Regions from separate parts of the Mesorhizobium sp. WSM4837 genome, predicted to be linked through region 4. Evidence: riboswitches for the same ligand, from Rfam matches in the RefSeq annotation. Region 4 holds a riboswitch; each other region holds the start of a gene.

Region 1 (4,856 bases), on a different contig from region 4:
GTCGATTGCGCTGACGCCGGCGGGAAGAGCGGCGTTCGCGCCGCTGAACCAGGGTTCGCACGATCAGGTCGCGGCCCTGCTCGAGCGGCTTTCCGCACCGGAACAGGACAGGCTGGTCAAGGCGATGCAGACGGTGCAGCGCCTGCTGGGCGAGAGTGCAGAGCCCAAGGTCCTTTACATGCTGCGGTCCTTGCAGGTCGGCGACATCGGCTGGATCATCCATCGCCAGGGCCTGCTCTACGCGCAGGAATATGGCTGGGACGAAACTTATGAGGCGCTGGTCGCCGAAATCCTCGGCGCTTTCGCCAAATCCTACGATCCGAAATGGGAACGCAGCTGGATCGCCGAGCGGGAAGGGGAAGTCGTCGGCTCGGTCTTCGTCGTGCGCCAGTCGGACGCGGTGGCGAAGCTGCGCCTGCTCTACGTCGAACCCTCGGCGCGCGGTCTCGGCATCGGCAGGCGGCTGGTCGAGGAATGCATCGGCTTTGCCCGTGCCAAGGGCTACAAGACATTGACGCTGTGGACCAACGACGTGCTCACCTCAGCGCGCCGCATCTACGAGGCGGCCGGGTTCAAGCTGGCCAATCAGGAACGCCACCACGCCTTCGGCAAGGATCTGGTCGGCCAGAACTGGAACCTGGAGTTGTAGCGTCTTTCCCTACTCCCCTTGTGGGACAAGGGGAGTAGGCAAGATAAGGCGGAGCGCCTCGACACTAGTCTCCAACACAAGTTGAAAACTGGCCCTTCCTCACCCGACCGGTATCCAGACTTCCAGCCCGCCATTGCCGCTGCGCGGATCGAATTCGGGGCCGTAGCGCTCGAATTCGGGCGCGTCGGCAATCTTGTGCCCGGAGGCCGGCAGCCATTTGTTCCAGATCGTGTTGACCGTGCGGCGGATGGTCGAGATGTGGCCACGATGGGCGAACACGGCGTATTTCTGCATCGGCACGCGTACGCGCGAAAACTCCTTCGGAAGGTCCGAAAAATCGGACACCTCGACGCCGGCGATATAGTCGAAATTGCCTGCGTCGTCGCCGTTGACGCAGACGCCATAGGCGACGTCGCCGACCTCGCCTGGAATGTTGCCGATATAGGGGCCGAACCGCTGCCACTGCATCGGGATGCCGGCGCTGGTTTCGCAGCTGTAGCGCTCGCCGAGACCGGCGATGAGGAACGGCCGGCTGGTTTCGAAACGCGGCGGCTCGAGATTGGTGAGGAAGGACTGGTCCATCAGGATCGGCTCCACGAGATCGAGGTTTTTGAGCGAGCCTTGCGCGCGCACCAGTTCCGGCGTGGTGCCGAATTGGTCGCGGAAGGCGCGGGTGAAAGCCTCATGCGAGGCGTAGCCGGTGTCGAGCGCGACCGAGAGAATGTCCGGTGCGCCGGCGGCGAGCCTGCGCGCCGCCTCGGTCAGCCGGCGAGAACGCAGGTAGCCCATCACCGAACGGCCGGTCGCCGCAGCGAAAGCCCGCGTCACGTGAAAGCGCGACACGCCGCTGCTGTTGGCGATATCGTCGAGCGAGATGGCTTCCGGCAGGTGGCTTTCGACGAACCACAGCGCTTTCTCGGTCGGGTTCATATGGCTCCTTGCTGTGGGACTGCGCATTGGACAGATCATGATACCGCTTCCTGGTGGAGGCAGTTTGATCGAAATTGCGCACCGCGCAATGCGACGGTGGTCGGCAAGTCCAAGGCGTTGGGCGAAGGGCTTGACGGGAGCAGGCGTTGTCTTTTAAGTAGTAACGTTATTACATTACGAGATTCGGTATGCTCGTTCTGACAAGACCATTGCTCGCGGGGCACTCCGAACCCCGGAAACTTATTGCGCTGGGATTGGCGGAAAACTAGGGTGGCTGACTGATGGTCCCCAAGCCGAAAGGCGAGGGGTGAAAAGGGAACACGGTGAGATCTTCGGATCGAGGCCGTGGCTGCCCCCGCAACTGTAAGCGGCGAGCAAAATCCGAAAATGCCACTGGCCGGCAAGGCTGGGAAGGCAGGATGGCGCAAGGACCCGCGAGCCAGGAGACCTGCCATCGCACGAGTTGACCGGACGGGGTGTGCCGGGAGGAGACGTGGACGTCGGTCTTGTCGGCCGGTCCAGCTTCCTTCCGTCGCCATTGAGAAAGTGACGGTAAGTTGGACGCCTGCCAGCCTCTTCTTGAAGCGCGTGAACTGAGCGCCACGGCGAATGGCCAGCGCCTGGTCAGTGCGGTCAGCCTTTCGGTCGCGGCGGGAGACCGCCTCGCCATCATCGGTCCCAACGGCGCCGGCAAGACGACGCTGCTGCGCATGCTATGCGGCACGCTGCGTCCGAGCGCGGGAGATGTGAGATTTTCCGGACGCCGGCTGGAGACATTTCCGGCCGCCGAGCGGGCGCTGCACATGGCGGTCGTCGGCCAGACCGATCAACCCGATCCGCGGCTTGCCGTGATCGATTACGTCGGACTTGGGCGGGTCCCGCATGCCGGCTTGCGACGCAGGAGCGAGCAACGCGACATCGTCGTCGAAGCGCTTCGCAGAACCGGCCTGTTGCCGCTGCTCGGCCGCACGATCGGCTCGCTGTCGGGTGGTGAGCGGCAACGCGCCCAGCTGGCGCGCGCCATCGCCCAGGAGCCCAAAATCCTGTTCCTCGATGAACCGACCAATCATCTCGATCCGCGCGCCCGCAGCGAACTCCTCGAACTCGTATCGCAGCTTGGCATGACCGTCGTGGCGGTGCTGCATGATCTGTCGCTGGTCACGCCATTTGCCACCAGGGTCGCGGTGATGAACAAGGCCCGCCTGCAGGCACTCGCCGGTCCGCGCGAGGCGCTGACCAAGCAGTTGATCCGCGAGATTTTCGGCGTCGAGGTGCTTCGGCTGCGCCATCCGACCGAAGACCGCGAACTCACGGTGTTCGAAGTCCCGAACCGTGCCTCTTCTGATCTAACCAAGGAGCAACATCCGTGAAACGCCTGGCACTGTCTTTTGCCTCTCTGCTGCTTGCCCAGACCGCCTTCGCTTTCCCGGTAACAGTCGACAGCTGCGGCACACCGCTGACGTTCGACGCCGCACCGAAGCGCGCCGTCATCCAGGATATGAACATGGCCGAGATGGCCTTCGCGCTGGGGCTGCAACCGTCGATCGTCGGTCTGACCGGCATCACCGGATGGTACAAGGTCGGTCCGGAATTCAAGGCCGGGCAGGGAGCGATCCCGGAACTCGCGCCGAAATACCCGACGCTCGAAAACCTGGTCGCGGTCGAGCCTGATTTCTTCTTCGCCGGCTGGTATTACGGCATGAAGCCGGGCGGCGAGGTAACGCCAGATACGCTGGCGCCGCACGGCATCAAGACGCTGGTGCTGACGGAAAGCTGCGTCCATCTCGACAACAACCGCCCCGCCGCCTCGATGGACCTGCTCTACGGCGACATCGAAAAGCTGGGCAGGATTTTCGGCAAGCAAGCCAGGGCGGAAAAACTTGTTTCAGGCTGGAAAGCGCAACTCGCCGATATCACGGCAAAGGTCGGCGACCGCGAGCGGACGCGGGTGTTGCTCTACGACTCCGGCGAAGACAAACCCTTCACATCAGGCAAGTTCGCGATCCCCAGCGCCATGATCGCCGCTGCCGGCGGCGACAACATCATGGCCGACATGCAGACGAGCTGGGGCAACACGGACTGGGAAACGGTCGCTTCCCGCAATCCGCAGTTCCTGATCCTGCTCGACTACCAGGACGGCGGCGGTTACAGGAAACTGCTCGACTTCCTCAAAGTCCATCCGGCAATGAAGGAGACCGATGCGGTCAGGAACGAGCGCTTCGTCGCGCTGCGCTATGCCGAGCTGACGCCCGGACCTGCTAACATCGAGGCGATCGGCAAGATCGCCAGCGCGATACACCCGGAAGCCTTCTGAGCTTGCGCCACAGGGCATTCGAAATGGCCATGGCAGCAGGAGCGGCAGCAATCGCCGCGCTTGCTCTGCTGTCGATCGCCTATGGATCGACGGTCATAGCGTTGAGCGACGTGATTGCTGCGCTCGGACATGCGGCCGGGCTGGACGGAGACCTCGTGCCCGGCTCACTCGGCAATATCCCGGTTGCCAAGATTGTCGTCGATCTCAGGCTGCCGCGCACGATCATGGCGATCTGTGTCGGCGCCGGGCTGGGCGTCATCGGCGCGCTGCTGCAGACGGTAACCCGAAACGACCTCGCCGATCCGTTCCTGTTCGGCCTGTCCTCCGGTGCCGCGGCCGGCGCTGTTTCCGTCATCACCATTTTTGGCGACCGTTTCGGCATCTGGACGTTGCCGGTTGCCGCCTTCACCGGCGGCATATTGGCCGCCGGCATCGTGCTTTTGCTGGTTTCGCGGGTGAGGGGGCAAGGCCCCGAACGGCTGATACTGGCCGGGCTTGCCGTCTCGTTCATGTTCGTCGCCCTGACCAACTATCTCGTCTTCGCCGGAGACCAGCGCGCCGCTCACTCGGTATTGTTCTGGACGATGGGCGGGCTCGGCCTGGCGCGATGGGACAATGTCGGGCTGGCTGCTCTTGGCGCGGGCACCATTCTTGCCTATGGCCTGTGGAACCATCGCAAGCTCGACGCCTTCCTGGCCGGCGAGAATGCTGCCGAAAGCCTCGGCGTGCCGGTTGTGCGGATGCGCAGGACGGCGTTTCTCGTCGCTGCCTTCTCGACGGCGATCCTGGTCTCGGTCGCAGGTGTCATCGGTTTCGTCGGGCTGATGATCCCGCATCTGTCCCGGCCCTTGGCCGGCCCGTTGCATCTGCGCCTGATTGCAAGCTGCGCCCTCTTCGGAGCGGTGCTGCTGCTGGCAAGCGACCTTCTGGCGCGCACGCTGCTGCCGCCGCAGGAACTGCCGA
Region 2 (4,856 bases), on a different contig from region 4:
GCGGCAGGAACCATACGTTCCCCGAGATAAGGGCAACGCCGATCATCAGCAGCGTGTTGGCCAGATAGATCGGATTGCGGCTGACGGCGAAGGGGCCCGATGTAACCAGATGGTCCGGCACGGCGTTCGGGTGGAGCGTCGTCTTTGCCCGGATCATGATGCGGATCGCCGTGAACCAGAGTGCGACGACGCCGAACAATGCCACCCAGCCGGCCGCGAACAGGATGTCGCCCAAAAGGCCGCCGATCCATGGCAGCGGATAAAGCAAGCCAAGCGCGATGCTGACGGCGATGGCCGCGACATAGATCAGCGGCGGCCACGGTATAAACCCCGGTTTTTGCTGTCCCGGTTTCTGTTGGCCCGGTTTCTGCTGATGGTCGGTCATTGTGCTCCTCCCTCCATCAAAGTGCCGTCGGCCTTGGCAGTGCAGGCGCCGGCGAGCTCGTCGAGATGCGCCTTCCATTCCGCAGCCTGGTCGTTGCGGTAGAGCCGATCAAGCGTGGCCTCGCCCTCGAGCGTATCGAGCATGCAGACACAATAGCTGCTGCAGAACTCCGTGTCGCGCGATTGCTCGCACGATGCCTGGCATTCTTTCAGGAAGGTGACCTGCCTGGTTTCGACGGCTGCCGGCATGACTTGCGAAATCAGCCAGACCGAGCCGATCAGCACCGGCTGGTGGATCAGATAGAAGGCGAGGCTGTGCCGGCCGATAAAGACCAGCGGATTAGTCCAGCGGCCGGGCGTTAGGCCCGCCAGCCGCGTCAGCATGCCGGAGGCGAAGGCAAGCTTTGCCGCTGCGATGCCGGCAAGCACAGCGCCGAACCATGGAAACAGCGGGACATAATCGTTGGAGCGCGGGTTGGTTGCCGACAGGCCGACCCACCACAGGGCCGGATGATCGAAGATCTCGGACCTGAGGTAGAGCGGCGCGGTGATGACGAAAGCTGCGACAACCAGCGTCAGCAGCGCCGGCAGCCGCAGAAACGCCAGGCCGAGCAGGCTGGCGAGCGCGATCTCGTGCAGGATGCCGAAGAAGATGAAACTGTCGGGTGTGGCAAGCCTGGTGGCGGCCGATATGGCGAGCGCCGCCCCGCCGACCATGGCGAAGCGTTTCCAGAAGCCGTTCCAGCGGATTTGCTTGCCATGGGCGAGGAACAGGCTGACGCCGACCAGGAACAGGAAGGTCGAAGCGATGCAGCGCGCGTAGAATTTCCACCAGCCAAAGGCGGTCAGGCCGGGATCGGTGTAGCCGAAGAATTCGAGATCCCAGGTGAGATGGTAGCTCGCCATGGCAAGCAAAGCGATGCCGCGGGCGACGTCGATGGCGATGATGCGCCTGGATCGGTCCTGAACGGCCGGCGTAGGAATGGTCATGGTCTCGCAATTCTGATTCAGTGCTGCAAGACGACTATCATGGTTGCCCCGGACAAAAGAAGACAGGCGCCGCCCTTCCTTCTCCCTTGTGGGAGAAGGTGGATTGGCGCGCAGCGCCAAGACGGAAGAGGGGTGTTGGACGGAGCGCGGCTTTTGCCAAGCTGGAACACCCCTCATCCGACCTCGCTTCGCGAGGCCACCTTCTCCCACAAGGGGAGAAGGAAGAGCCCCCGAGAAACGATTACCTTGACGGCGCATTCGCGCTGCTAGCTGGCGGAATTTGGTTTGCCGGGCGCGGCGATTCTGCCTATAGTCGCAGCCGTCGTCGGTTCCGTTTTGGAACCAAGAGGGAATGCGGTAGGGGCAAAATTCGCCCGATGCCGTGGCTGCCCCCGCAACTGTGTGCGGTAGTCCTCTCCATATGCCACTGAAGATTTTCTTCGGGAAGAGCTTCTTCGGGAAGGTGGGGAAGGGCGCTGATCCGCGAGCCAGGAGACCTGCCGGCGACAGGAGAACTGACTTCTATGCCCTCGGGTGGAGGGCGAAAGGACAAGACATGAATACCGCTTCCGTCTCGCTCGGCGCTTCCGTCTCCTCGCAGTCGCGCTTTGGGCAGTTGGCGCTTGCTGCATTTCTCGGCGTTTTCGTCATGGGCTTTGTCGGCTTCTCGCATATCGATGCGGTCCACAATGCCGCTCACGACTATCGCCATTCGATGGGCTTTCCATGCCACTGACGGGGGGCCACTGACGAGGGGCTGACACCATGACACTGTTTCGCAACGTCGTGTTCATCGCGGCGATCGCAGGGCTAGTGGCCGGCGTCGTTCTGGCCTGCATGCAGGCCTACGCCACCGTGCCACTCATCCTCAAGGCAGAAGTCTACGAACAGGCCGGCGGTGGTCACACGCATGACCATGGTTTGTCGCCGGCCGCAGCAGGCAGCAATGCCATGAGCAGCGCCGTGCCGGCTGAAGCAGCCACCGCGGAAGAGGAAGGCTGGGCGCCGGCCGATGGCTTCGAGCGCTTCGCTTTCAACGTCGTTGCCAACGTCGTCACCGGCATCGGCTTTGCGCTGATCCTGGTCGCCGCTTCGGAATTCGCCGGCGGCATCGGCAATTGGCGACAGGGCCTGTTCTGGGGCCTTGCCGGCTTCGCGGTGTTCACGCTGGCCCCGAACCTCGGCCTGCCGCCCGAACTGCCGGCGATGCCGGCGGCCGATTTCGCCCAGCGCCAGATCTGGTGGACGGCGACCGTGGTGGCGACGGCTGCCGGTCTCGGGCTGCTCGCCTTTCGCAAATCGCTGCCGCTGGCCCTTCTTGCCGTAGCGTTGATCGTCGCGCCGCATATTGTCGGCGCGCCGCAGCCCGAAAGTTTCGAATCGCCGATCCCGGAAGGCCTGCACCACCAGTTCGTGGTGGCGGTGACGCTGACCAATCTGGTGTTCTGGCTGGTGCTCGGCGCTGTCGTCGGCGTGGTGCGCGGCCGCTTGACCGGCGCCGCAACCGGCCTGCGCGACAGCCTTGCCTGATCGCGCTGCTCCAGGCAGCAAGCTGACCCTGGTCGTCGGCGGTGCACGCTCGGGCAAGAGCGCGCATGCCGAAAGCCTGGTGACGGCCTGTCCAGCGCCGTGGACCTACATCGCCACGGCGCAAGCCTATGACGACGAGATGCACGAACGCATCGCGCTGCACCGAGCGCGGCGTCGCGACGGTTGGACGACGATCGATGCGCCGCTCGATCTCGTCGGCGCGATCGGGGCGCTGCCTGACGGCCGGCCTGTCCTGATCGACTGCCTGACGCTGTGGCTGTCCAACCATATGCTGGCCGAACGCGACATTGAGGCCGAATGCCGAGGGCTGGCGGATGTGCTGTCGCGGCCGCGCGGGCCGTGGTTCGTGGTTTCCAACGAGGTCGGCCAGGGCATCGTGCCTGACAATGCGCTTGCCCGCCGGTTTCGCGATGCCGCCGGCCGGCTCAACCAGCAGGTCGCCGCCGTCGCCGGCACGGTGCTGCTGATGGTGACGGGACTGCCGCTCAAGGTGAAGTGATATGACCGATATCGATGACAGGGACGAGCAACGCCACCGCGCCAAGATGGCCAAGCGCAAGGCGGTGCAGGACGCCGAGGTCGCGGCCAAGACGGTCGAGAAGGGACTGCTGATCGTCAACACCGGGCCCGGCAAGGGCAAGACCACTGCCGCCTTCGGGCTGGCGCTGAGGATGCTCGGCTACGGCAGGCGCGTCGGCGTCGTCCAGTTCATCAAGGGCAAATGGCATACCGGCGAGAAGGACGCCTTTGCCGCTTTCGGCGACCGGGTCGTCTGGCACACGATGGGCGAGGGTTTTACCTGGGAAACGCAGGATTTGAAGCGCGACATCGCCGCCGCCGAGGCTGCCTGGGCCAAGGTGCTCGAGCTAATGGCCGATCCATCGATTAGCCTTCTGGTGCTCGACGAGTTGAACATCGCGCTGCGCTACGACTATCTCGATCTCGACACGGTGGTGGCGGCGCTGAAGGGCCGGCGCGAAAACCTGCATATCGTCGTCACCGGCCGCAACGCCAAGCCGGCGCTGGTCGAGGCGGCCGATTTGGTCACCGAGATGGGAGTTACGAAGCATCACTTTTCCGCCGGCGTGAAAGCGCAGCAAGGCATAGAGTTTTGAGGTTTCGTTCGCCTCTTCTTCCTTCTCCCCTTGTGGGAGAAGGTGGCCTCTCGCGAAGCGAGGTCGGATGAGGGGTGTTCTAGCTTGGCACCGACAGCACTCCGTCCAACACCCCAACCGTCTCGGCGCTGCGCGCCGATCCACCTTCTCCCACAAGGGGAGAAGGAAAGGCCGCACAGTGGACGTCACGCAACGATGACGATCACCGACAGCAAGCCGAACAGTCCCATCAGCAGAAAGTCGGCAACCTGATAGAGTCTTAGCGCTCGTCTGATGTCCACGCTCTCGACATCGCGGCGGCCGCCTTCGCCCATGAACGCGTCGTCGACCATGACGCCGTCGTAGGAGCGCGGCCCGGCCAGCGCCAGGCCGAGCGCGCCGGCCATCGCCGCCTCAGGCCAGCCGGCATTGGGCGAGCGGTGCTTTTTCGCGTCGCGCCGCACGGTGCGCCAGGCGTTGCCGGCATCGGCGTCTTTGACGAGGAAGGCGGCCAGCACGATAAGCAGTGCGGTCAGCCGCGACGCCGGCAGGTTGATCAGATCGTCGAAGCGCGCCGCCGCCCGGCCGAAAGCCTCATGGCGCGGCGTGCGGTGGCCGATCATCGAATCGGCGGTGTTGGCGGCCTTGTAGGCGACGCCGCCGGCCAGCCCGCCGACGCCGATCCAGAAGACCGGCGCGACCACGCCGTCGGAAAAATTCTCGGCCAGGCTTTCGATCGCCGCGCGGCAGACACCGGCTCTGTCGAGCTTTTCCGGATCGCGGCCGACGATCTGCGAGACGGCAACACGACCGATGTCGAGTCCGCCATTGTCGAGT
Region 3 (4,856 bases), on a different contig from region 4:
GTCGATTCCTACGGCGGTATGGGGCGTCACGGCGGCGGTGCCTTTTCGGGCAAGGACCCGTCCAAGGTTGATCGGTCGGCCGCCTATGCGGCGCGGTACGTTGCAAAAAACGTCGTTGCCAGCGGACTGGCGGAGGTGTGCGAGGTTCAGCTTGCTTACGCGATCGGTGTGGCCGCGCCGGTCTCTATCCTCGTCAATACATTCGGAACCGCAAAGATTGATGAAAAAAGAATCGAGCGCGCCGTCCTTGAGCTTTTCGATCTCCGGCCGAAAGGCATCATCAAGGCGCTTGATCTCCTACGGCCGATTTACCGCAAGACCGCGACATACGGACACTTCGGCCGCGAAGAGCCGGAGTTCACCTGGGAAAAGACGGACAGAGCTGACGACCTGTTGCGTGAGGCAGGACCGGCAGCTGCGTGATGCGCGGGTATTGGATGCGTGGGCATAGGGCGACCCATTCCACACTCGCCAAAAACACGCCGGCCCCGGCGTGGCGAGAAGCCGGCTCGGGTTTTGGCGGAGACACTGATGTCGAAATATGACGTGCTTTGCATCGGCAATGCCATTGTCGACATCATCGCGCAGTGCGACGAGGAATTCCTCGAGACCAACGGCATCATAAAGGGTGCGATGAACCTCATCGACACACAGCGCGCCGAACTGCTCTACAGCCGCATGGGCCCGGCCATCGAAGCCTCCGGCGGCAGCGCCGGCAACACGGCGGCGGGTGTCGCCAGCTTCGGCGGCCGCGCCGCTTTCTTCGGCAAGGTCTCCAACGATGCGCTGGGCGAAATCTACGCCCACGACATCCACGCGCAGGGCGTCGCCTTCGACACCAGGCCGCTCAAGGGCGAGCCGCCGACGGCGCGCTCGATGATCTTCGTCACGCCCGATGGCGAGCGCTCGATGAACACCTATCTCGGCGCCTGCGTCGAGCTCGGGCCGGAGGATGTCGAGGCCGACAAGGCGTCTGGCGCCAAGGTCACCTATTTCGAAGGCTATCTGTGGGACCCGCCGCGCGCCAAGGAAGCGATCCGGCAGACGGCGAAGCTGGCGCACGCGGCAGGCCGCGAAGTCTCAATGACACTATCGGATTCGTTCTGCGTCGACCGCTACCGCGACGAATTCCTCGACCTGATGCGTTCGGGCACGGTCGATATCGTCTTTGCCAACAGCCACGAGATCAAGTCGCTCTACCAGACGGCGTTGTTCGACGAGGCGCTGGCGCAGATCCGCAAGGATTGCCGCATCGCCGCCGTGACCCGCTCGGAAAAAGGCTCCGTCATCGTGCGCGGCGACGAGACCGTGGTGATCAAGGCGACCGCCATCAAGGAACTGGTCGACACGACGGGTGCCGGCGATCTCTATGCCGCCGGCTTCCTGCATGGCTACACGCAAAGCCGCGACCTGCAGACCTGCGGCGACCTTGGCTCCCTGGCGGCCGGACTGGTGATCCAGCAGATCGGCCCCAGGCCGCGGCAGAATCTGCGCCGCGAGGCTGAGCAGGCGGGATTGTTGTAGGGCGGTGTTTCAGCGAGGTGCTGCCAGCGCCCTTTGTGAGGCTGTCCAGACAAGCGCGTACACATCGAAATGTCGCGTGCCCGTCCGTGAAGGATGGCGGTTTTCTCCAAATTTCAATTTTGCAGGCTCAGGAACGTTGTCGCACTTCGGCCAGTACTGCCGCCGATCATGATGGCCAAAACGTGTTTTTGACGAAGTCGTTTTTGAGCCGGGATCGTGTCACCGGCAGATTGCCCGAGCGGCGAGGCACAAGCCCGGAGAGTGGCGCAAACGGCTCAGCTCTACCGCGACCTGCGACTTGAGAACACGCCGCAAACGAACAATTTCACATAAAGACATAAACATTTCTTTATACCGCATTGACAACAAAGCGGACTGCTGCGATTGTCCGCGTGTCGTGGTTCTCCGCTAGGCGTTGCCGTAGCGGAGCTAAGAGGGAAGCCGGCGCTGCCCCCGCAACTGTAAGCGGCGAGCCAAACCCATCAATGTCACTGGGGCGAACTGCCCCGGGAAGACGGGGCAGAGGCTGTAACCCGCGAGCCAGGAGACCTGCCACGGTAAACAACGTCCACGGGCGGGGTGTCTGGTGGCCGCGGCAGCTCGGCGTTTATGCCGGCCTTCTAGCGCCTTCCTTGTCCCCGCCGCAACCATTGGGGTATGGAATGAATGTCTCCCAGCAAGTTCCCATAGCAACGCTTGGCATGCCGCGTATCGGTCGCCGGCGAGAACTGAAATTCGCGCTCGAAAGCTACTGGTCCGGAAAATCTTCTGCTGCCAACCTTCTGTCGACGGCGAAGGCACTCCGTGCCGCCAGCTGGAGCGAGCAGCACGACCGCGGCGTGTCGAAAATCCCGTCGAACGATTTCTCACTTTATGACCATGTGCTCGACACCGCAGCAATGGTCGGCGCCGTGCCATCCCGTTATGGCTGGACGGGCGGCGAGGTCCCCCTCGACATCTATTTCGCGATGGCGCGCGGGACGCAAGGCGATACTGCGGGTTGCGTTCACGCCAGTCACGGGCATGCAGTTCAGGGCCAGCGCGTAACCGCGATGGAAATGACCAAATGGTTCGACACAAACTACCACTACATCGTGCCGGAGCTGAGCGACGATCAGGCATTCGCCCTCTCGTCGACGAAACCAGTCGATCACTTTCTGGAGGCAAAGGAGCTCGGCATCCATACACGCCCGGTCATCCTTGGACCGGTCACCTTCCTCAAGCTGGCGAAGTCTCCCGACCAGTGTTTCAATCCCATAGCGCTCCTACCGCGGCTGCTGCCCGTCTACGAGCAACTCCTGCGGAGGCTGGAGCTCTCGGGGGCCGACTGGGTGCAGATTGATGAGCCGGCCCTTGTGCTCGACCTTAGCCCGAACGAACGAGCTGCCTTCGAATTCACATACGGCCAGCTGTCGAAAGCCGCGCCCAAGTTGAAAATTATGCTGGCGACCTATTTCGGGCCGCTGGGAGACAATCTGGCGACCGCGCTTTCGCTGCGCCTGGCGGGCCTACATCTCGACCTCGTGCGCGCTCCCGAGCAGTTGGAGACGGTTGGTCGGCTCGCACCGAAGGATCTGGTGCTCTCACTTGGCTTGATCGACGGCCGCAACGTCTGGCGCGCGAACCTGGCTGCCATTCTCGACCGCATCAAGCCGATCATTGCCGGCTGGCCGCTGGATTGCGTCGAGATTGCGCCTTCCTGCTCGATGCTTCATGTGCCGATGGACCTGCGGATGGAGACCGCGCTCGATGTGGATGTCAGTTCGTGGCTGGCATTCGCCGCCCAGAAGAGTGAAGAGCTGCTTGTGCTGGCCCAAGCCTTATCCGAAGGCAGGGAGGCCGTAGCAGGCGCACTGAAAGCTTCTGCCGAGGCGGCCGCGGCGCGCGCAATGTCTGGAAAGGTCCATGATCCGCTCGTCCATGGGCGGGTTATCAGCATTGACGGCGCCATGAAGCAACGAAAGAGCGCATTTGCCAAGCGCTCCAGAGTCCAGGCTGACACGCTCGGCCTGCCGCCGTTCCCGACGACGACGATCGGGTCCTTCCCGCAGACGCCCGAGGTGCGCAGGGCGCGCTCCGCTCATGCGAAGGGCCGGCTGAGCTATGTCGATTACCAGGCCTTCCTGAAGAAGGAGACCGAGGCGGCGGTCCGCTGGCAGGAGGAGATCGGGCTGGACGTGCTGGTACATGGCGAGTTCGAACGAAACGACATGGTCCAGCATTTCGGCGAGCAGCTGTCCGGCCTCGCCTTCACCCAGCATGGCTGGGTGCAAAGTTACGGCTCCCGGCTGGTGCGCCCTCCCATCATCTTCGGCGACGTATCGCGGCCCAATCCGATGACGGTTCTCTGGTGGCAATTTGCCCAGTCGCTGACGAAAAAGCCGGTGAAGGGCATGCTCACAGGCCCAGTGACGATTCTTAACTGGTCTTTTGTTCGCGACGACGTACCCCGCGCCGAGGCCTGCCGCCAGATCGCACTCGCCATCCGCGATGAAGTGGCCGACCTTGAAAGAGCTGGCGCAAGGGTGATCCAGATCGATGAGGCCGCGTTTCGCGAAGGCTTGCCCCTGCGGAAGTCCGATTGGAAACATTATCTCGGCTGGGCAGTCGAATGCTTCCGTCTCGCTTCAACGGGTGTAGAGGACGCGACCCAAATTCACACCCACATGTGCTATTCGGAGTTCAATGAGATCATCGACTCGATCGCTGAACTGGACGCGGACGTCATTTCGATCGAGACGTCGCGCTCCAAAATGGAACTGCTGGACGCCTTCACCAAGTCCAAATATCCAAACGAAATCGGTCCTGGCGTCTACGACATTCACTCACCACGTGTCCCGGAGATTGGCGAGATTTTGCATCTCGCCCAACTTGCCCGCGAGCGACTGTCGGACGGCCAATTGTGGGTGAATCCGGACTGTGGCCTCAAAACAAGGAAATGGGAGGAGGTCCGCCCTGCCCTCATCAACATGGTCGCTGCAGCATGCGCATTGCGGGAGAAAGTGCAGGCGCAGGCCGCTGAGCCACTGTGACGGGCAAACATGTGGCGGGCTTCGCGGATAATTCAAACAAAGGACGACATCGAAAAGCCGCGCACAGGTCGGTGGACGCCTGCGAGTCCCCACCCTTGTCGTCCAGCCGAAGGTCCGCTCGACGGCCCAGCGGCGGGGCAGGATTTGGAAGCGCTTCCGGTCCGAAGGACGGATGATTTCGCCACGAAATGAAGGAAGACGGCTTTGTCCAGAGCTGCAGCCTCTCACAGGCGCCAGCGGCCAACAGACACTTCACCGAGGGCCAACGCTTGAGGATGCCGCCTGAGCACCGGCACCATC
Region 4 (4,856 bases):
TGTAGACCGGCGAGCCGGTATTGCGTACCGAAGACGTCTGCGTGTTGTCGACGTTGATGGTCGCCTGCTTGTTGATGTCGGTTCCGCCAAAGTTGTCGCTACCGGCAAAAGCGCTGCCGGCAGCAATCAAAAGCGCGGCGGCGGTAACAACGATCTTCTTCATTTTCAAAACTCCTGGATTTTCTTGGTTCCACCAGCGCGGCGGGCAAATGCCGCCGCCGCTGTTGGAACGAACTGTTAGTTGTTGCCGAACAGGTTACGGTCGCTGCCGTTGACGGGTTTCTCGTGAGCCGGAACCGGATTCTGCGCCGAAGCCGAATTCCGAATCGAAGCCGTGTACGAGTTGCTGTCGACCGCGGCGGCCGGTTGGTTGGCACCGTTCGATCCAAAGTTGTCGCTGCCGGCAAAAGCGCCGCCGGAGATGGCCACAATGGCGGCGGTGGCAAGAATGAGCTTCTTCATTTCAAATACTCCTGAGTTCCTCAGATCCCGAGCGGCGGACCGCCACTTTGCTGTTTGGGACCAGCTGTTAATTGTTGCCGAAAAGGTTGCGGTCGGCGCCCGGGCCAACGGGCTGCTTTTCAGCGTGAGCCGGCGTCTGGACAGAGGCCGTATACGAGCTGTCGATCGCAGCAGTCGGCTGGTTGGCGGCGTTGGACCCATAATGGTCGCTGCCGGCAAAGGCGCTGCCGGTGATGGCCAGAGCGGCGACGGCAGCAAGAGCGATCTTTTTCATTTTAGTACTCCAGTATCTTAGTCTTCCGTCCGCCTAGCGGCGTGTCTTGGGAGGATGCGCGTCATTCGGACAGCCCCGATGTGGGAAGGCCATTCGGCGGATTCCAATCACGAAGTTGTTCCGTGTGGACCAAGAATCTACACCTTGAAATTGTACCAGAGGCATCTGCTACCATGGTTTTATGGTTTGTTTTCAATACCTTATTCAAAATTAGCCATTCATGATTTGACGGATTGGCGGATCTGCGTTCACAGGGTGCTGCACGCTGTCAACAGAAACGAACCGTTCGGTTCGATTTTAGAAGCGGCTAATAGTCACTTTGGTAAACTGTTAACTTTCCTGACCTCCGCCGCGGGTCAGATTCGATGTCACAGCAGCCGACAGTGGCCGCCGAAAAGTGGGGTTTCAGCCCTGCAGATATAAACCTGCAGGTTTCGCCGGCGGTGTCGCGCCGCATGGATACGATGTCGCTTTCATGCCGACAGTCAGCCGGCCGGCATGATTAGATCACGCCATCTCAGGTGCCGCTTGGTGACGACGAAGCGGAGAATTGGGAAGCCGGTCAGAACCCGGTGCTGCCCCCGCAACGGTGGTGGAGTTCAAGTCGCAACGGGAGACCACTGGGCCACAAGCCTGGGAAGGTGTCGCGATGAGTCCGCAAGGACACTCCAGAGCCCGGAAACCAGCCCGAGATTTTTAGACTCGACTGATCGCGGTGGGCGGTCAAGAGGTGGATGATGCATGTCGGCCCTGTCGCCGGTCTGCGGCCGATCCTCCCTCCATCACCACCAGTTCAGTCCTTACACGAGGACAGGACATGGACGCGCGCAACGACATGCTGAGGCTCTTGCACGGCCGCAGGCAAGGCTATTCGCTCGAGCAGCCCTTCTACACCGATCCAGATTTCTTCAAGCTCGACATGGAGCTGATCTGGTATCGCGACTGGCTGTTCATCGGCCACGATTGCGAGTTGCCGAAAGCTGGCAGCTATATCACCGCCCAGATTGGCGACTATCCGGTCGTGCTGGTCCGCGACCAGCAAGGCAAGATCAATGCCTTCCACAATTCCTGCCGGCATCGCGGCAGCCGTGTCTGCAATGCCGACAAGGGCACTGCGGCGAAGCTGGTCTGCCCCTATCACCAGTGGACCTACGAGTTGGACGGCCGGCTGTTGTTTGCTCGCCAGATGGCAGACGGCTTCGACAAGAGCCAGTTCAGCCTGAAGCCGGTGGCTTGCGAAAGCGTTGGCGGCTACATCTTCATCTGCCTGGCCAACGAGCCGGTCGACTTCGCGCCGATGCGAGCCATGATCGAGCCTTACCTCCTGCCGCACCGGCTGCGCGAGGCAAAAGTCGCCTTCGAATCGACCATCGTCGAGAAGGGCAACTGGAAGCTCGTCTGGGAGAACAACCGCGAGTGCTATCATTGCGCCGGCAACCATCCGGAACTCTGCAAGACATTCCCGGAAGCGCCGACGGTGACCGGGGTGCAGGGCGCCGACAGCGATCCGGAGATGCTCGCGCACTGGGCGAAATGCGAGGCGGCAGGCCTGCCGAGCAAGTTCCGCATCGATCCGGCCGGGCAGTATCGCGCCACCCGCGCGCCGCTGCTGCGCGACGCCGTCAGCTACACGATGACGGGAAGACGCGCGGTGAAGAAGAACCTTTCCGACAGCGTTTCGACCGACCGTATCGGCTCGCTGCTGCTCTATCACTATCCGACGACCTGGAACCATATCCTCGGCGATCATGCCGTCACCTTCCGCGTGCTGCCGATCAGTGCCACGGAAACGGCCGTCACCACCAAATGGCTTGTCCATAAGGACGCGGTCGAAGGCGTCGATTACGACCTCGCCGAACTCACCCATGTCTGGACCGAGACCAACGATCAGGACCGTCGCATCGTCGAGGAAAACGCCTTCGGCATCCTGTCGCCGGCCTATGAGCCCGGCCCCTATTCGGAACTGCATGAGGGCGGCGTCATCCAGTTCGTCGAATGGTACGCCTCCTTCATCGGGCCGCGCCTTGCCGAGGCCGGGCGGCCGGCGCTGCGCAGCGTCGCCTGAACGGGGTCAAGGGGATGAATGCGATGACGGACCTTGGCCTCTACCGCCATCTCGACGAGATGGCGCCCTGGAACGACAGGCTCCAGGTGCTGGAAGTCATCGGCGTCAGCGACGAGGCGCCTGACGTGAAGACCTTCACCTTCCGCTCTGACAACCAGACCTGGTTCCGCTACAGACCGGGGCAGTTCGTGACGCTGGAACTGCCGACCACCGAGGGCCCGCTGATGCGGACCTATACGCTGTCGTCCTCGCCGTCGCGGCCGTTCTCGATCGCGGTGACGGTGAAAGCGCAGGCCGGCAGCCTCGGCACCCGCTGGATGTTCGACAATCTGAAGCCCGGCGTTCACGTGAAGGCCTATGGGCCGGCGGGCGACTTTTCGCTGCACAGCCATCCCGCGGCCAAGTATCTGTTCATTTCGGCCGGCTCCGGCGTGACGCCGATGATGTCGATGCTGCGCTGGCTGAACGACTGCGCGCCATGGACCGATGTCGGCTTCGTCAACTGCGCGCGAAAGCCCGAGGAGATCATCTTCCGCAAGGAACTCGAGCTGCTCGGCAGCCGCATGCCGGGCCTGACGCTCGGCTTCATGATCGAGGAGCGGTCCAGCCGTGAGGGCTGGTTCGGCCATATGGGCCGGATCGACGCGATAAGGCTGCCGCTGCTGGCGCCCGATTTTCGCGAGCGCGAAATTTTCTGCTGCGGCCCCGACCCGTTCATGCGCGCCGTGCGGCAGATGCTGGAGGCGGCCGGCTTCGACATGGCCAACTACCATCAGGAGAGCTTTGCGGCCCCGGCGGTGGAGGAAATACCGGCCCCGTTCGGTTCGCCGCCAGAGGGTGGGCCGGCAAAGGGTGGGGTCGAGGTACCTGCCGAGGCCGCAACGCCGATCCGCTTTTCGCTTTCGGATATCGATGCCGACTGCGTTGCCGGCCAGACCGTGCTGCAGACGGCGCGCGCTTCGGGCGTACGAATTCCCGCAGCCTGCGAGTTCGGCCTGTGCGGAACCTGCAAGGTGAAAAAGGTCTCGGGCACAGTCGAGATGAGCCACAATGGCGGCATCCTCGATCACGAGATCGACGACGGCTTCATCCTGGCCTGCTGTTCGAAGCCGCTGACGGCGCTCGAGATCGACGCCTGACCGGGGAGCTTAAACCCCGTAGCGCTCGGTGCGGATGAGGCTTGCCGGAACGCCGGCATCGATCAGCGCCTGGGCGGCGGCCGACACGAAGGCATTCGAGCCGCAGACAAAGGCGAACCTTGGCGGTGCGGGCAGCCGCACCATCGATTGCTCCATCATCGCAACGTCGATCCGCCGTGAATAGTCCGCCGGGCGCCGGGCGGGCTCGCGGGTCAGCGTCAGCACCAGATCGAAGCCGTCCCGGCGATCGTGGAAATCGATCAGCTCATCGCGAAAGATCACCTCGTCCCAAACCCTTGAAGAAAACACCAACGCCGCGGGCACCACCGATTTGCGTGCGGCACGATGGCGGATCATCGCCATCAGCGGCACCATGCCGGACCCGCCGCCGACCAGCAGAAGCGGGCCGCCGTCGCTGTCGGACCAGACGAAGTGGCCGCCGAGCGGTCCGCGCAACTCGACCTCGTCGCCGACCGCCGCGATATCGTGGAAGAAGGGGGAGACCTCGCCATCATCGAGCCTTTCGATCGCCAGTTCGATCGTCTCGCCGGCTTCCGGCGCCGAGGCGATGGAGTAGGAGCGGCGCGCCTGATAGCCGTCCGGCGCCGTCAGCCTGACATCGACGTGCTGCCCGGCACGATAGGCGAAGGGCCGCGACGGCTGGAGGAAAAAGCTGGTGACGCGCGGCGTGCGCTTTTCGATGCGGGCGATGGTCACCGTCTGCCAGGGCGACTGCGCCGCCGGCCCGTCGCTCATGGATCGCCCGTATAGCGCTGCTCGCGCCACGGGTCGCCATAGATGTGATAGCCGCGCAGCTCCCAGAAGCCGGGCTCGTCACGCTCGGTGAACTGCAGCCCATTCAGCCATTTGGCCGACTTCCAGAAATAGAGATGCGGAACCAGCAGCCGCGCCGGGC

The links. Region 4 has a riboswitch for cobalamin ahead of AC0L3D_RS03270 (aromatic ring-hydroxylating oxygenase subunit alpha). Riboswitches for the same ligand answer to the same signal wherever they lie in the genome.
Region 1: linked by a shared signal. The riboswitch ahead of AC0L3D_RS35850 (ABC transporter ATP-binding protein) and the one ahead of AC0L3D_RS03270 (aromatic ring-hydroxylating oxygenase subunit alpha) in region 4 are both predicted to bind cobalamin.
Region 2: linked by a shared signal. The riboswitch ahead of AC0L3D_RS14810 (CbtB domain-containing protein) and the one ahead of AC0L3D_RS03270 (aromatic ring-hydroxylating oxygenase subunit alpha) in region 4 are both predicted to bind cobalamin.
Region 3: linked by a shared signal. The riboswitch ahead of metE (5-methyltetrahydropteroyltriglutamate--homocysteine S-methyltransferase) and the one ahead of AC0L3D_RS03270 (aromatic ring-hydroxylating oxygenase subunit alpha) in region 4 are both predicted to bind cobalamin.

Annotation. Positions count from the first base shown of each region.
Region 1 covers NZ_JBVVQE010000142.1:726-5,581, forward strand. Annotated here, with positions in the region: gene AC0L3D_RS35840 (bifunctional helix-turn-helix transcriptional regulator/GNAT family N-acetyltransferase) at 1-649, shown strand, start outside; gene AC0L3D_RS35845 (AraC family transcriptional regulator) at 749-1,579, opposite strand; cobalamin riboswitch at 1,845-2,049, shown strand; gene AC0L3D_RS35850 (ABC transporter ATP-binding protein) at 2,137-2,949, shown strand; gene AC0L3D_RS35855 (ABC transporter substrate-binding protein) at 2,946-3,893, shown strand; gene AC0L3D_RS35860 (FecCD family ABC transporter permease) at 3,923-4,856, shown strand, end outside.
Region 2 covers NZ_JBVVQE010000021.1:59,090-63,945, reverse strand. Annotated here, with positions in the region: gene AC0L3D_RS14820 (methyltransferase family protein) at 1-385, opposite strand, end outside; gene AC0L3D_RS14815 (heparan-alpha-glucosaminide N-acetyltransferase) at 382-1,374, opposite strand; cobalamin riboswitch at 1,684-1,893, shown strand; gene AC0L3D_RS14810 (CbtB domain-containing protein) at 1,931-2,110, shown strand; gene AC0L3D_RS14805 (CbtA family protein) at 2,140-2,904, shown strand; gene cobU (bifunctional adenosylcobinamide kinase/adenosylcobinamide-phosphate guanylyltransferase) at 2,927-3,424, shown strand; gene cobO (cob(I)yrinic acid a,c-diamide adenosyltransferase) at 3,426-4,040, shown strand; gene cbiB (adenosylcobinamide-phosphate synthase CbiB) at 4,226-4,856, opposite strand, start outside.
Region 3 covers NZ_JBVVQE010000052.1:25,772-30,627, reverse strand. Annotated here, with positions in the region: gene metK (methionine adenosyltransferase) at 1-423, shown strand, start outside; gene AC0L3D_RS25560 (adenosine kinase) at 532-1,524, shown strand; cobalamin riboswitch at 1,906-2,095, shown strand; gene metE (5-methyltetrahydropteroyltriglutamate--homocysteine S-methyltransferase) at 2,211-4,556, shown strand; partial or broken gene AC0L3D_RS25550 (IS5/IS1182 family transposase) at 4,650-4,736, opposite strand.
Region 4 covers NZ_JBVVQE010000004.1:276-5,131, forward strand. Annotated here, with positions in the region: gene AC0L3D_RS03255 (DUF680 domain-containing protein) at 1-163, opposite strand, end outside; gene AC0L3D_RS03260 (DUF680 domain-containing protein) at 238-462, opposite strand; gene AC0L3D_RS03265 (DUF680 domain-containing protein) at 530-736, opposite strand; cobalamin riboswitch at 1,239-1,441, shown strand; gene AC0L3D_RS03270 (aromatic ring-hydroxylating oxygenase subunit alpha) at 1,554-2,801, shown strand; gene AC0L3D_RS03275 (FAD-binding oxidoreductase) at 2,825-3,940, shown strand; gene AC0L3D_RS03280 (FAD-binding oxidoreductase) at 3,950-4,696, opposite strand; gene AC0L3D_RS03285 (molybdopterin-dependent oxidoreductase) at 4,693-4,856, opposite strand, start outside.